One region of the Pradoshia sp. Z6_59 genome, then DNA from elsewhere that is predicted to be linked to it. Evidence: predicted binding sites of a transcription regulator. Region 1 holds the regulator's gene; the other holds the start of a gene.

Evidence for each region. Region 1 encodes Rex, which represses fermentation and respiration genes when NADH is low (regulators of the CRP and FNR family bind a similar motif). Its sites were predicted from a motif close to TTGTGAAATATTTCACAA; they were not measured.
Region 2: arcA (arginine deiminase) is a predicted target of Rex. The motif match lies at 4,250-4,267, and genes of this name have one in related genera.

What each region holds. Positions count from the first base shown of each region.
Region 1 covers NZ_JBZCPP010000017.1:70,338-78,688, forward strand. Annotated here, with positions in the region: gene groL (chaperonin GroEL) at 1-351, opposite strand, end outside; gene groES (co-chaperone GroES) at 409-693, opposite strand; gene AC4D4B_RS15555 (CPBP family intramembrane glutamic endopeptidase) at 994-1,725, shown strand; gene AC4D4B_RS15560 (YdiK family protein) at 1,722-1,934, shown strand; gene AC4D4B_RS15565 (redox-sensing transcriptional repressor Rex) at 1,971-2,630, opposite strand; gene AC4D4B_RS15570 (ABC-F family ATP-binding cassette domain-containing protein) at 3,272-5,191, shown strand; gene tsaD (tRNA (adenosine(37)-N6)-threonylcarbamoyltransferase complex transferase subunit TsaD) at 5,437-6,453, opposite strand; gene rimI (ribosomal protein S18-alanine N-acetyltransferase) at 6,450-6,902, opposite strand; gene tsaB (tRNA (adenosine(37)-N6)-threonylcarbamoyltransferase complex dimerization subunit type 1 TsaB) at 6,902-7,606, opposite strand; gene tsaE (tRNA (adenosine(37)-N6)-threonylcarbamoyltransferase complex ATPase subunit type 1 TsaE) at 7,606-8,046, opposite strand; gene AC4D4B_RS15595 (hypothetical protein) at 8,200-8,322, shown strand.
Region 2 covers NZ_JBZCPP010000003.1:123,392-131,742, reverse strand. Annotated here, with positions in the region: gene arcC (carbamate kinase) at 1-342, opposite strand, end outside; gene arcD (arginine-ornithine antiporter) at 387-1,802, opposite strand; gene argF (ornithine carbamoyltransferase) at 1,871-2,881, opposite strand; gene arcA (arginine deiminase) at 2,927-4,159, opposite strand; gene argR (arginine repressor) at 4,390-4,845, opposite strand; T-box leader at 4,989-5,199, shown strand; gene argS (arginine--tRNA ligase) at 5,252-6,937, shown strand; gene AC4D4B_RS04645 (hypothetical protein) at 7,023-7,646, opposite strand; gene AC4D4B_RS04640 (Crp/Fnr family transcriptional regulator) at 7,731-8,351, opposite strand, start outside.

The DNA.
Region 1 (8,351 bases):
TTTACGTACGCCCATTGGGTTAGCTCCAGCTGTTACGTTTTTCAATCCTTCACGAATCATAGCTTGCGCTAGAACTGTTGCAGTAGTTGTACCGTCACCAGCAATTTCATTTGTTTTGCTTGCTACTTCTGCAACTAATTTAGCACCCATGTTTTCAAACGCATCTTCAAGCTCGATTTCTTTTGCGATTGTTACACCATCGTTTGTGATAAGTGGGGAACCGAATTTCTTTTCAAGAACAACGTTACGTCCTTTTGGTCCAAGTGTAACTTTTACTGTATCAGCTAATGCGTCTACCCCACGCAACATAGCGCGGCGAGCTTCTTCACTAAATTTAATATCTTTTGCCATACGTAAATTACCTCCTCGAATTTTTTGTTATGTCTTATTTTTTAATCGACATTTTCGTTAAGCAATAACGGCCAAAATGTCGCTTTCACGTAAAATTAAGTATTCTTTACCTTCGTATTTAATTTCTGTACCTGAGTATTTAGAGAAGATAATATGATCGCCTTCAGATACTTCCAATCCTACTCGCTCACCATTCTCAAGGACACGGCCTGTTCCTACCGCTACAATTTTGCCTTCAGATGGTTTTTCTTTGGCAGTGTCTGGTAACACGATGCCGCTTGCAGTTTTTTCCTCTTGTGCGACAAGTTCAATCACAACGCGATCTCCTAGTGGCTTTAACAAGTAAAACTACCTCCTTAAAGTTATCTCCATTTTTATTAGCACTCATCATCGTTGAGTGCTAACACAATTTATAGTTTAAATAAAGACACACTGATTTGCAAGTAATATAAGTTAAAATTTTTAAATTTTATCACCATTTATTTATCTTACCCAAATAAGGTCTAAATATCCTTTTAATTTCAGTTTGGTAGATGAAGAGAAGGAAAATGTTTTGCAATTGTAACTATGAGGTAAAAACGGTTAAAATTAAAGATATACGCAATCTAATATCTATATAAAAGATTAAGGGAGTTTTTCTATTTGAAAAAATATTACTGGTCAATTCTCATTACCTATATTGCCATGCAATTTTCTTCTATTCTTGGTATCCCAATTATGCTAGTTTTCTTATCGAATATGGATATCCCCACGGAACGAATAGAAGTATTGGCCGCAGGGTATTGGATTGTTATAAGTTTCATTTTGGCTTCAATCATTACTCTATTCCTTTTGAGACATGAAAAAAACAATAGAAGCTTAAGCGATCAGGCAAGTGTGGGAGCTTCTATCAGCTGGGCAATTGGCGGAGTATTTCTTGCCTTGTTTTCACAATCTGTTGCTGGTAATGTCGAACGAATTATTGGTATTCCTACCGGGTCTGAAAATACGCAGAATATATTGGGTCTCATAGAAGCAGTACCGCTTGTTATGGTAGTCAGTTCTGTACTTGGGCCATTTTTAGAAGAGATTGTCTTTAGGAAAATTATCTTTGGTTCATTACACAAGCGATTGAATTTTTTCCTGAGCGCGTTAATTAGTTCACTAATTTTTGCTGTTGCTCACATGGAATTTGTACATATCCTGCTTTATACAGCAATGGGATTCACATTTGCTTATTTATATGTTAAAACAAAGAGAATCCTAGTTCCTATTTTTGCCCATATTACTATGAATACACTAGTTGTAATCGTACAATCGCTTTATAAAGATGATATATTAAAACATATGGAAGAGCTTAATAAAGTTCAAAGCTTTATCGGAGGTTTGTTATGAGACGTTCACCGTTGTATATGGCAACAACTTACTTAATTTTAGGTGCTATTTTTATCTTTTTCGCTGTTCAAAATGTATCACGCAGCGGTTGGGATTTCTTTACCTATTTCCTGATCATACTGGCTACACTTGATGTTGGTTCAGGAATCCGCTTGATGATGATTCATAAACAAATTAAGAAAATGAAAAATGAAAAACCAAAAGAATAAGAAAAAAAATCTCGGAGGGAAATCCTTCGAGATTTTTTATTCTGTTTCTTCCGTATTTCCAGATGGATAATGTTTAAGAAAATATACTAATGATTGCAATTCGACTGCAAGGTCAATATGATGGACACGAATACTGTCCGGCACATTCAGACGGGCCGGCGTAAAGTTTAAAATAGCCTTAATGTTCGCAGCCACTAAACGATCTGTAATAGATTGGGCAACCTGTGATGGAACTGTTAAAATGGCTACACTAATATCTTGCTTTTCAAGTTTTTTCTCCAGTTCATCCATATGATAGAGCGGAACATCCCCTATAAGGGTTCCTACTTTTTCAGGGGAAACATCAAACGCCATTTCAATCTTTGTATTATTATTTTTCATAAAATTATAATTTAAGAAAGCTGTACCAAGATTACCGACTCCAATTAGAGCTACCTTTGTAATCTCATCTTGATCGAGAGTCTTCCTAAAGAAGGATAATAGATAATTAACATTGTAACCATACCCTTTTTTACCTAAAGCTCCAAAGTATGAGAAATCTCTTCGTATAGTAGCTGAATCTACTTTAACAGCTTCACTTAGCTCTGCGGAGGAAACTCGTAGTTTTCCTGACGCGTGTAGATTTTGTATAAAACGATAATATAATGGAAGTCGTTTGGCTGTAGCCTGCGGTATTTTAGTATTTTCCTGCAAAATTAATTCCCTTCTCCCTATTCTTTCTTAGTCAATCGTTACTCCATATATCAAAACTGCCTTTGACAATCTGGACTGGTTTTACCCCCAGTTTTTCAATAAAAAATTGTTTCCTAATAACCATTGATTTGTACATAACATATTCGGTTAATAAAGCAGCTTAAACAGCTGTTGGTGCTTACTCTCGTTTTTACCGATTGCACGAATAATTAATCTATTCATATTTTCAGCTTTTTTCCATATAAAATCAATATCTAATCCTTACACTGCCAGAGTACCACATAGAAATTATATCAGAAGTTTTCTTTGCTGCCATAATTCCAACTTCCGGAGCTATGTGCAATATGCCGTTTTTATCGATAATTCGTTACATATCGTTAATTTTATATTCAAGCATAATACTAAGACTATGCAATAGAAGTTCTGTTTGTTTCCAGTTTACTTCTACGATATCAATCATATGGGATCCTCCCTTGGTTAATAAAGTACGTAAATTTACCGAAACTTTATTCTCCTATTCCTATTCTATAATATTTCTATCATTTTTGGTAATTTTTGTGTGAGTATTCACAAATTTTCTATTAAGTTGCAGTGCTTATCAAGAGTAGGCTACACTTAAGGTATGTACTTCTTGAGGTGAGAATATGATTATTTTACAAGTTAATAATGTTTCTAAATATTATGGAGCTGAAGCAATTTTATCTACTATTAAGCTCGAAGTTCAAACGAAAGACCGTATTGCACTTGTTGGCAGAAACGGTGCAGGTAAATCTACCCTCCTTAAGATTATTGCCGGTCACCTTTCACATGACAGTGGGGAGATCTATAAGCCAAAAGATGTTTCGATTGGATATTTGGCTCAAAATACCGGTCTTCAATCCGACCGCTCTATTTGGGATGAAATGATCTCTGTTTTTGAAGGCTTACAAAAACAAGAAGATGAATTGAGATTATTGGAAAAATCTATGGCTGATCCTTCTGTCTACAATGATGAACAAAAATATAACCGGGTATTAAAAGATTACGATCGCCTCCAGGAGCAATTTAAAAATTCTGGCGGTTACCAAATGGAAGCAGATGTACGTTCTGTTTTACACGGTCTGCGTTTCTCGGATTATGATTATACTACATCTATTAATTCCTTAAGCGGCGGCCAAAAAACCAGGCTTGCACTAGGTAAATTATTATTAACGAAACCTGATTTACTGATTCTGGACGAGCCGACCAACCATCTTGATATCGATACATTGAGCTGGCTCGAAGGCTACCTTCAATCATATCCTGGAGCTATCCTAATTGTTTCCCATGATCGTTATTTCCTTGATAAGGTTGTCAATCAAGTAATGGAGCTTTCCCGAACATCAATTAAGAAATATACAGGGAATTACAGCAAATACTTAGAGCAAAAGGCAGAGGAATACGAACGTAATGCAAAGCTTTATGAAAAACAGCAGGATGAGATTGCAAAATTAAAGGATTTTGTCCAAAGAAACATGGCCAGAGCATCTACAACTAAACGAGCCCAGAGCCGGCAAAAGGCCCTGCAGCGTATGGAAGTGATGGATCGGCCCTTGGGCGATGAAAAATCAGCCAATTTTACCTTTGAGATTGAAAAGCAAAGTGGTAATGAAGTTCTTCAGGCAAATGATTTGTCTATTGGATATGATGCACCTGTTGCCAGCCACTTGAACTTCAGAATTACGAGAGGAGAAAGCATTGCACTGATTGGTCCTAATGGAGTAGGGAAATCTACTTTATTAAAAACATTGATTGACAGAATTCCGGCTTTGCATGGAGACTTCCAGCTCGGTGCCAATGTGATACTCGGATATTATGATCAAGAGCAGGCTAATCTATCGTCCAACAAAACTGTGCTAAATGAGTTATGGGATGACTTCCCCAACCAACCTGAAAAGGATATCCGATCTATATTAGGGAACTTTCTATTCAGCGGAGACGATGTAATGAAAACTGTCTCTACCTTGAGCGGTGGTGAAAAAGCACGACTGGCTCTTTCAAAATTAATGATGCAAAAAGCCAACCTTTTAATTTTAGATGAGCCGACCAACCACTTGGATTTGGACAGTAAATTAGTGCTTGAAAATGCACTGGTTGATTATTCAGGCACTCTCCTCTTTGTATCCCACGACCGTTACTTTATCAATCGAATTGCCGATAAAGTATTGGAAATGAAAGCAGATGGTACAATTGAATATTTGGGGGATTATGACTACTATATACAGAAAAAACAAGAACAAGCAGAACTCGCTGAGCTGGAAAAACCAACGGATTCTATCTCCAATCGCCCTGTTTCAGATAAAACCACGTATCAGGAAGATAAGGAGCTTAAAAAGAAAGAGCGCCAACGCCAAAGACGTATCGCGGAAATTGAAGCTTCAATTGAAGGACTTGATACACGGATATCTGATTTAAATACACAATTATGTGACCCGGAAATCTATCAGGATCATGAGAAATCATTGGAAATCCAGACAACTCTTACAAAAACTGAAGAAGAATTAGAAGCATTAATGGAAGAGTGGACTTCTCTACAAGACGAATAAAACATGATAAAAAACCAAGTTAGGGGTGGCTTAGTTTTTATCAACATTTTTATCCACATTAATAAAGTTATAAAATCAGGTTTATTTTGATTTTTCCACATTATCCACAGATTTCAAATACTTTATCCACAGAATCTGTTGATAACACGTAGTTATCCACAATTATTCGAGAGCTTTTACTTTTCAATCAATTTTTTACCAATAAAATAAGAGGATTACTTAAAAACAAGTAACCCTCTTATTTTTTATTCCAATATCAATCCTGGATTTGCATTCAAGTCCATCGCAGCTCTTTTGCCTTTTTCAAATGCAATACTACCTGCTGCTGCAATCATTGCTGCATTATCTGTACATAAATAAAGCGGAGGTATAATCAATTCTACTTCCTTTTTGTCTTTAAAAGCTTCTTCTAATTTAGTTCTTAATCCTTTATTAGCAGCAACACCGCCAGCTAACAGTACTTGTTTAACCTGGAACTCTTCTGCTGCTTTTACGGTTTTAGTTACTAAGACATCAATTACACTTTCCTGAAAGCTGCAAGCCAGGTCCTCAGGAGCTATCACTTCACCTTTTTGGTTGGCATTATGCAATGTATTTATAACAGCAGATTTTAATCCACTGAAACTAAAATCATATGAATCCTCTTCTAGCCATGCACGAGGCAATTTAACTGTTGGCTGACCTTCATGCGCAAGTCGATCAATATAAGGGCCACCCGGATAAGGTAGCTTTAGCGTACGAGCTACTTTATCATATGCTTCACCAGCTGCATCATCTCTTGTTTCTCCTATGACATCAAAAGCTCCATGTTCCTTCATCAATACCAGCTCTGTATGGCCACCGGATACAACCAATGCAAGGAGGGGAAAGGAAAACTCAGTGAGAATTCTGTTTGCATATATATGCCCAGCAATATGATGTACATTAATAAGCGGAATTCCATGAGCAAAAGCCAATGCTTTTGCCGCATTTACGCCTATTAAGAGAGCTCCCACTAACCCTGGACCTTCAGTAACTGCAATTCCATCGAGATCATCCCAAGAGATTTCTGCTTTCTCCAATGCCTCTTCAACTACAAGAGTAATTGCTTCAACATGATGCCTTGAAGCAATTTCAGGTACAACTCCTCCAAAGCGTTTATGGCTCTCGATTTGAGAAGCTACAACATTCGAAAGGATTTCTCGGCCATTTTTTATGACTGCTGCTGCAGTTTCATCACAGCTGGTCTCTATACCTAATATAATTTGATTTTCTTTATTCACCATAATTCCACCCACATTACTAATGCATCTTCCATATTATCTGTATAATAAAATTTTCTTATGCCACCGTCTTTAAAGCCTAATTTCCGATAGAGACTTTGGGCAGTTTGGTTTCCGATCCGTACCTCGAGAGTCATTCTTTTCACTCCCATGCTTTGTGCCTTACCCAACATACGTACCATTAATTCTTCTCCGATTTTTTTGCCTCTCCATTCCGGCAATACCGCAATATTCGTGATATGGCCTTCATCGAGGATAAACCATGTACCGCAATAACCAATCACTTTCCCCTGGTCCTCTGCTACCAAATAATACGCATATTGATTGTTCATCAGCTCATTATAAAAGGCTTCTTTGCTCCATGGCAGAGTAAACGAAGCATGCTCCACCTCAATCACACTATCAAGATCCTCTATAGTCATCTTTCGAAATGTAATCGTCTGATTCATTACTCTTCCCTCTGTTTCTCTTGAGCTTCTATCCATTTCGCCTCAGCTTCGGCTAAACGTACGTAATTGGGGACAAAGGTGTGGATATCATCATCAGGCAGATTCATCCCATGCAATGCTAATTCACCCGGTCTGGCCTGCTGCAATGATAAAGGTGCCATAACAGCCTTATCCCCAAGAATTTCTGTTAGTGCCTCAATATGAATAGGAACATCATTGCCTATGAATAGTATAGGTTGATTAAATGATACTAAATGCTCAGCCCACTCAATGGCCAACACATTCTGATCTTCCTCTAATCTAACCAACTCTCCATTATCCCATTTAAAAAGACTTGTATAAATCTGTCCCCTTCTTGCATCAAACAGTGGACATACTAAGCCATTAAAATATCTGCCATTCAAGGCAAGTGCCTCTAAACTTGATACACCTGATAATTGAACCCCTAAGCTCCAGGCCAAAGACTTAGCAATCGTTACGCCAATTCTTACGCCCGTATAAGAACCAGGCCCCTTTGCCACGACTATTTTATCAAGGTCTCCTGGCTTAAGCCCGCATTCCTTCAAAATTGCTTCTATGGAAGGCATCGCCCGCACTGAATGATTTCGTTTTGTAAATGTTATTTGCTCTCCGATAATCCCTTTTTCATTAGCAACAGCCACTCCCAGGACATTCGTAGATGTATCAATTGCTAATACATTCATTAAAATATCTCCTCACATAGCTTTTCATAAAATTCACCTTTTGGTTCAGCTACAATTCTCCGTCTATCATTCCCATCATGATATAAATATAAGGTCAAAAGCTCTTCCGGCAATTGTCCTTTTATCAGATGAGCCCACTCCACGATCGTAATTCCTTCACCTTCAAAATATTCTTCAAACCCGAAATCTTCCTCTTCATTTTCAATTCGATATACATCCATGTGATAAAGTGGAAATTTCCCTTTATATTCTTTCATAATCGTAAAGGTCGGGCTATTCACATTTCTTGTTACACCTATTGCTTTAGCAATTCCCTTGCTAAATGTTGTTTTGCCTGCACCAAGGTCTCCCTCTAGCGCAATTACAGAGCCGGGAATCAGGCGACTTCCAATTTCCTCTGCCAGCTTCCTCGTCTCTTCTTCACTATTACAAATTCTCATATATTCGATCACAGTCATTCACCATGCTTTATATTTTATTATTAAAGTTTACATTATTTTAGTGTGTAAATCCAATTTCGATTTTTTAGGGAGAAGTAAGGTTAAAAATATCGATTAGGTGATGAAACATTTGCCTCTTTACGCATAGATGTATTGAGATTAGTTCTTGGCTATTACTACATTATTGATGTATACATCGAACATTTAATACACATGACATGGCTTCGGTACAACTTCCAGGCAGCTATGGCCGGAGTGGAAGATGGTCGGGTATAGGTAGGTGCTTCATAGGCCGGGCATAGGTG
Region 2 (8,351 bases), on a different contig from region 1:
CCTTGTTACAATGCCCACTACATCTTTATGAATTCCTCTTTTGCTTAGGGCTTTGTCCATGGCATTTTCCAACCAGTATCCAATCATACCTTGTGACATTGCACCGCAAGTATCAAGTGGCATTGCTGGATTTTTCTCTGAATCAGCCGCTTTTTGCTGAAGAAGGATATTTCCTACCTGTGGACCATTACCATGCGAAATGATGATATCCATTCCATTTTCAACAAGTGTTGCAAGCTGTTCTGCTGTCTTTTCAAGTGCCAGCTGTTGAGCCTTTGCACTGGCATCTCCGGATTGAATGGCATTACCGCCTAAAGCTATCACTACTTTTTTTCTTTCCATAGTTGATTCAATACCTCCAAAAATCAGTCTGTATTTAGAACTCATTAAATGGAAATAGTTCCATTGATCAATCCAACAATCGCCATACCGGCAAATACAACAAACGCTGCTGCAATAGCCAATTCTGTTTTCGTAAATACTTGTTTAATATTCGCTTCTTTCTGTACAGCTCTGTAAATCAGGATACCTGGTGCATATAAAAGCATAGTTAATAGTAAGTATCCAATACCGGCTGCATAAACCATCCAAACACCATATACACTTGCCACAATACCAACAATAATGTTTTTCACGCGATCTGCGGCAGTATCTTGTAAGGAATATTTCAATTGATAGAATGCTGTAAATGCATACGGAATTAAAATAGCTGAAGATGCCAATGAAAATGCAAAGTTATAAGCTTGCTCAGATACAAGGAATGTCAATAGGAACACTTGAATCAGACCATTTGTAATCCATAAAGAATTAGACGGAGCCCCATTTTTATTAACTTTTGCAAACCATTTAGGGAATAATTTATCCTTACCTGCTAAGTAAGGAATCTCGGATGCCAGCAATGTCCAGCCCAACCAAGCACCTAGGACAGAGACTATTAATCCAAGATTGATGAATGTTGCTCCCCATGGACCTACCATTTCTTCAAACACATATGCCATAGACGGATTAGCCAAACCGGCTACTTCTGCACGATTCATTGCACCGATAGACATAATATTAATTAATACGTAAATGATTAACGTACTAATCAAACCAATGACAGTCGCTTTACCAACATCCTTTTTGTCTTTCGCACGGCTGGATAAAACAACCGCTCCTTCAACCCCAATGAACACCCAAAGTGTTACAAGCATAGTGCTCTTTGTTTGGGACATAACATCACTAAATTTGAAGCCAGTACCAGTTCCCCAGAAATCGTCTAAGAAAATATCAGCATTAAAAGCAAAAATACCAATAATGATAAATAGGAAAATAGGAACTAGTTTTGCAATTGTTGTTATCGTATTTACAAGTGTTGCTGAATGAACTCCTCGTAAAACTAAAGCATGCACAGCCCATAGCAATACGCTGGCACCAATGATTGCAGCTATGTTTTGTCCACCTTCAAACATCGGAATAAAGTAACCAATGGAAGAGAACAGCAGTGTAGCGTATGCTACGTTACCTAACCATGCTGACAGCCAGTAACCCCACGCACTGTTGAATCCCATAAATTTACCGAATCCAGCTGAAGCATAGCTGTAAACCCCACCATCAAGATCCGGTCTTTTATCATTCAAGTTTTGGAAAGATAACGCTAACGCAACCATCCCTATTCCAGTAATTGTCCAACCAATAATAATCGCACCAGGAGAAGCTGCACCCGCCATATCTGAAGCAAGGTTAAATGCACCTCCACCAATCATGGAACCTACTACAATGGCAATTAAGGCAAACAAGCCAATCTTTTTATCTTCTGCCATTTTTCTTCACCTCTTAATTTGATAATGGTAGCAGGGAATTGTGTAGAACCAATTCCCTGCTCATCTACTTATTCAATATTTCCTAATGTCAATGCCATTACAGATTTAATCGTATGCATTCTGTTTTCTGCTTGATCAAATACTTTGGAATGCTTACTGCGGAAGACTTCATCTGTAACTTCCATTTCAGCTAATCCGTGCTCTTCATGAATCGTACGACCATAAGAAGTTTCTAAGTCATGGAATGCCGGTAAGCAGTGTAAGAAGATTACATTGTCATTTCCAGTCATTTTGATCATATCCATATTTACTTGATATGGAGCTAATAGAGCGATACGTTCTGCGAACTTGTCTTCTTCTCCCATGGATACCCAAACATCTGTGTAGATAACATCAGCGCCGGATACTGCCTCTTCAACGTTAGAAGTGATTGTTACACGGCCTTGGGACTCTTTTGCCAATTCCTTAGCAAGTTCTACGATAGATGCTTCCGGGAATAAAGATTCCGGTGAACAGATACGTACATCCATACCAACCTTCGCACCGCCAACAAGCAAGCTGTTTGCCACGTTGTTACGGCCATCCCCAACGTATACGAATTTAACGCCTTTTAAGTGACCAATATTTTCTTTTACTGTTAAGAAGTCCGCTAACGTTTGAGTTGGATGCCATAAGTCTGTAAGACCATTCCATACAGGAACTCCGGAGTGCTCCGCCAAAGATTCCACTTTTGCATGTTCAAAGCCACGGAATTCGATACCATCAAACATACGGCCCAAAACTTTTGCAGTATCTTCAATGGACTCTTTTTTTCCAAGTTGGATGTCGTCTTTTCCAAGATATTCAGGATGAGCACCTAAATCAGTACAAGCTACCGTAAAAGCACAACGTGTACGAGTGGATGGTTTTTCAAATAATAGGGCAATATTTTTGCCTTCCATATAACGGTGTGGAATACCTTGTTTTTTCTTTGCTTTCAACTCAGCTGCAAAGTCAATCATATGTAAGAATTCTTCTTCAGTGAAATCTCTTTCTGCTAAGAAGCTTCTTCCTTTAAGGTCTGGTCTTGTTTTAATCATTACTACTTACTCCTCCCACAAGATAACTTACTTTATTTATGTTGATTAAATATCTTCACGTACAAGCGGCATGCTCATGCAGCGTGGGCCCCCACGGCCACGAGACAATTCTGAGCTTTTGATTTCAATTACTTTTACACCATGTTTGCGTAAGCACTCATTTGAGATATAGTTACGGTCATATGTAACAACTACACCAGGTGCAATCGCCAATGTATTGGAACCATCATTCCACTGTTCACGTGGAGCTGCGATTTCATCTCCGTCACCGCAAAGGATGATTTCAAGTTCAGGCAAGTTAAGCACTTCTTTTAAAGCCTCTTTAATGTCAGTACGGTGTGTGATATTTACACTAAATTCATCTGCGCCTTTTTCTAGGATGTAAATATTCATTTTACCGCCAGGTCCCTGAATCATCGGATGCATTGTAAACTTGTTGTAATCTACCATTGTAAATACTGTATCCAGATGCATAAATGCGCGGCTTTTTGGTATTTCAATAGCTACTACTTTCTTAACTTTATCTTGTTTATTCAAGATGCTAAGCGCGAATTTTTCGATTGCTTTAGCAGATGTTCTAGCAGAAACACCGATTGCTACTACTTCTGGGCTTAATACAAGCTCATCTCCACCCTCAATTGGGTTATGGTAAGTACGATCAAGCCATACAGGAACATCTTTACCAGCAAAACGTGGATGATGCTTGATAATATATTCCATAAACATGGATTCTCTGCGTCTTGCAGGTTCGCGCATGTTATTAATCGTTAATCCATTTCCAATTGCGGCTGCCGGGTCACGAGTAAAATAAAGGTTTGGCATTGGATCTGTATAGAATGGATAATGGTCTTCCATCAATTCATACAAATGTGTTTTTTTGCTGATCTCCAGTTCATTTTTGCGGATACCGGACATAATTTTGTCAACCATGTCCTCATTTGAAAATGATAATAAATACTCTTTAAGATTTTCAAATGTACCCTGTACCTTTGCATTGCTTTCTTCAAGCATGCGGCTAACAAATTCCTCTTTCACTTCAGGATTTGTAAGAGATTCTGCAGCAAGCTTCTCAAGGTATAAAACTTCTATTCCTTGATCTCTTAGTGTATTAGCAAAATAATCGTGCTCTTCCTGAATAATCGGCAAATAAGGAATATCATCAAACAATAGTCTCTCCAGATATTCCGGAGTAAGATTTTCTACTTCTTTTCCGGGACGCTTTAACATTACAGTTTTTAAAGTGCCGATTTCAGAAGTAACATGAATTGGATTTGTCATATTGCCTTTCCTCCTGCACACCTTATTTTTCTTACATTTTTAGTGTAAAGGAACGAAAAAAAGAGATTTGTGATTTTTTACACACAAAAAATGTGTAAATCTTCACACAAATCTCTTTAAATAGAAAAGTTTATGTATGAATATTCAATTAATTATCTGTAATTTCCTATTATTTCGCATAACTATGTATATTTTTTTGCATATGATACTTGAAATATAAAAAATATTTCTTATAAATTTGCAATTGTTCTTAACCTTTCTTCCAGGGCCTCTGCTTGATGGATTGTACGGCAAATAATCATACAGGTATCATTCCCACATATAGTTGCCGCTTTCTCTTCCCACTCAAGTTCATCTAAAATTGCCCCAAATGAGTGAGCATGACCAGGTAATGCTTTTAGGATAATAAAATATTCTATTCTTTCAATATTTAATAATGCGTCTTGCATTTTTTTTCGTAGTTTCATTGTGTCATTGTACTTATGATCTCCGATAAATCCATACTTCGTCCCTCCGGTCTTAGATGGATATTTTACTAGGCTTAATTCCCGAATATCTCTTGAAATGGTAGCTTGGGTAATATGCAACCCTTGCTTAGATAATTCTTCGACCAGCTGTTCCTGAGTTTTGATTTCATTATTCTGAATTACCTGCTTAATAATAGCGAGTCTTTTTTCCTTATTCATAACAAAATACTCCTTTTACTAAGATCTATAATTCTATTTTATACTCATTTGTGTATAGATGAGCAATATATTCATGCAAAAGAATAATATGTATTGACTTTCTATTCGGAATTTCTATACTATTTGTATATAAATTAATAAAGATAATATTTATGATGAAGAATAGTACTTAAAATACAAATTATAGCGAGCCGGGAATAGTGAGAGCCTGGTATTATTGGTTTTAAGGAACGCGCTTCTGAAATGCTCATGCGAACATCTTTAGTAGTTTGGGCCGGACTTTTCCGTTATAAAGTTAAAGTGGTTCATTAGAACAAGCAGAGTGGTACCGCGGGTTTACAGCCCGTCTCTTAAAGATTTTTAAGAGACGGGCTTTTTTTATTATATTTTACTGGAGGCTGAGGATATGGATATAAAATTAGATGTAGCTTCTCATATGAATGAAGTACTAAACGGTGACTTAAATCTTGAAACATGCTTGTCTTTGGTCGAAATCCCAAAGAACAAAGAACATGGAGATTTGGCATTTCCCTGTTTTACTCTCGCAAAACTATGGAAGCAATCTCCACAGAAAATTGCAGTAACATTAGCTGACCAACTAAAGGATGAACGTTATGAGGATGTAAAAGCTATAGGACCATATGTTAACTTTTTCCTCGATAAAAAATTCATCAGTGAAAAAGTAATGAATGCGATATTAGCTGATCAACACCATTACGGCTCACTGTCTCTTGGAAATGGGGAAAATATCGCAATTGATATGTCTTCACCCAATATCGCCAAGCCCTTTTCGATGGGGCACCTTCGCTCCACAGTAATCGGAGCCTCTATAGCCAATATTGTTAAAAAATGCGGTTATACTCCCGTTAAAATTAATCATATTGGTGATTGGGGCACTCAATTTGGAAAATTAATTGTAGCCTATAAAGCATGGGGAAATGAAGAAAAAGTTAAAAAGAGTCCCATCAGCGAACTTTTAAAGTTATATATTACTTTTCATGAAAAAGCTGAAATAGAACCTGAGCTAGAGCAACAGGGACGTGACTGGTTCAAAAAGCTGGAGGATGGGGACGAAGAAGCCACGAAATTATGGGAATGGTTCAGAGATGAATCCCTGAAGGAATTCGAGATAATATATGATCTGCTGGGCATTCAATTCGACTCTTTTAATGGGGAAGCTTTTTATAATGATAAGATGGCAGAGGTTATAGAAATAATTGAGAATAGTGGCCTGCTTGTAGAAGATCAAGGTGCCCTGGTAGTCAAATTAGAGAAAGAGGGATTAACACCTTGCTTAATCAAAAAATCCGATGGCGCGACTCTTTATGTAACACGAGATTTATCAGCTGCTTTATACCGTCATCGTACCTACGATTTTGCCAAGGCTGTATATGTAGTCGGAAATGAACAATCCTTACATTTTAAACAGCTTAAAGCTGTTTTAAAGAAACTTGGATTTGACTGGGCTGACGACATTTCACATGTACCATTCGGAATGATTATGAAAGACGGCAAAAAAATGTCGACCCGTAAAGGAAGAGTTGTCCTCCTCGAGGAAGTGCTGGCCGAATCAATCGAGCTTGCTCGTAAAAATATTGAAAATAAAAATCCTGATTTAAATAACAAAGATGAGGTTGCAAGACAAGTCGGTGTAGGAGCAGTTATATTCAATGATTTGAAAAATGACCGTATGAATAATATTGAATTCTCGCTCGAGGACATCCTAAAGTTCGAAGGTGAAACCGGTCCCTATTTACAATATACAAATGCTCGTGCCCATTCGATTCTTAGAAAGGCATCCACTCCTACGAGTGCTTCAGCAGGCTTAAGTGATGAATATAGCTTTGATATTGTAAAGCATTTGCTGGCCTTTCCATCCGTGATTGAGCGGGCTTTCGAAAAAATGGAGCCATCCGTTATTGCTAAATACTTGATTGACTTGGCTCAATCCTTTAATCGCTATTATGGACATATACGCATATTGGAGAATGACAGTGAATTGCAAAATCGCTTGGCTTTAATAAAATCAATTACCATTGTTCTTGAAGAAGGTATGCATTTATTAGGAATGGAAGCACCGCAGGAAATGTAATCTTAACTAACCTAAAAACAAATCGGAGAACCGTTTACCATAGAAACAGTTCTCCGATATATTTTCCTTATTTTTGTTCAGTCCATTATGATTGTATTGTAAATTCAGGTACCCCTTCGAAAACGGCTAATTCGTCGGCTGTAAATTGGACTCTAATCTCCTTTTTTTCATGAACCTGTAAATAAGCTGTTACCTGTTTTTCTTTCTTTACAGAATCGGAAACAGGAAAATGCAACGTTACCTGCTGTGATTGATGCTCATAATTTTGCAGTATAATTTTGCATTCATACAGATTACCTTCATCCTGCTCTTCCATTGTACATTCGCTTTCCAAATATTCTATAGCATTAGCTCCATTCTCAGCAGCATAAATATACGTTTTGGCAGAAGTACTTAATAGACTATTAATTACAAAAGGAATAGCAAACAATAAGACAACCAAGAATACCGGTTCAAATTGCGTATATTTCTTTAAAATCCGGGGATGCTCCATAGATAGCCATTTCAAAAATAACAAGATTCCGCTGACCTGAATGATAATGGATACAATCCAAACATAAGAGATTCCAATCTCGGCTGTAACAGGAATAGAGTACGCTTGAAACAGTTGATGGCCTATAGTTTCATCCTGACCGGGCCATTTCAGTTGTAATACTAACCCCCAAATAAATATAACTGCTCCCAGTGTATGATAGGAAGTTTTGACCACATTACCCCTCCATCCCTTCAGTTTAATATTCCTATTATAGTAGGGAGATGGAGAGATTTTCAATTAATCAGTTCATAAATTCCCTCATATAACCTCTTCTTCAAAATATTCAGGTTTATGAATATGGAGCATTCGATCCTTTATAGACAAAATCTGGTCCTTCTTTAATTTATTTACGACCATACTTACGGTTTCTCTGGAGGTTCCGGACATAACAGAAATTTTGGTTGTTGTAATTGGGCAATTAATACGAATGACCCCCGATTCTTCTTCACCCAAATCATTCATTAAATAATCAATGGTATTCAACACTCTTACATGTGCACTCGGGGTCATAACATTTTTAACTCGATTTTCTTGTACCGCAAGTAATTCATTGACTTGCAGGATTACTTTTTTAAGAAGTGTAGAGTTTTTTGATACAATACTTTCGAATGCATCTGCCACCATATAGAAAACCCGAATATCAGTTTCTGCGACGGCACTATGATTGTAGTCCTCATTTTTAAATAAGCCCATATAAGGAAAGACTGTATTCTTTTTAACGTAACTTGTATATAATAAGCTACCCTGCTGATTCGATTTTTCAAGCATTACAAAGCCATCAATTAATATATATATCCTGAGTCTCGGATCTCCTTCAAAAAATAGATATTGACCCTTCTTATATGTTCTTTCATATATAAAAGGCTCCAGTTCCTTTAT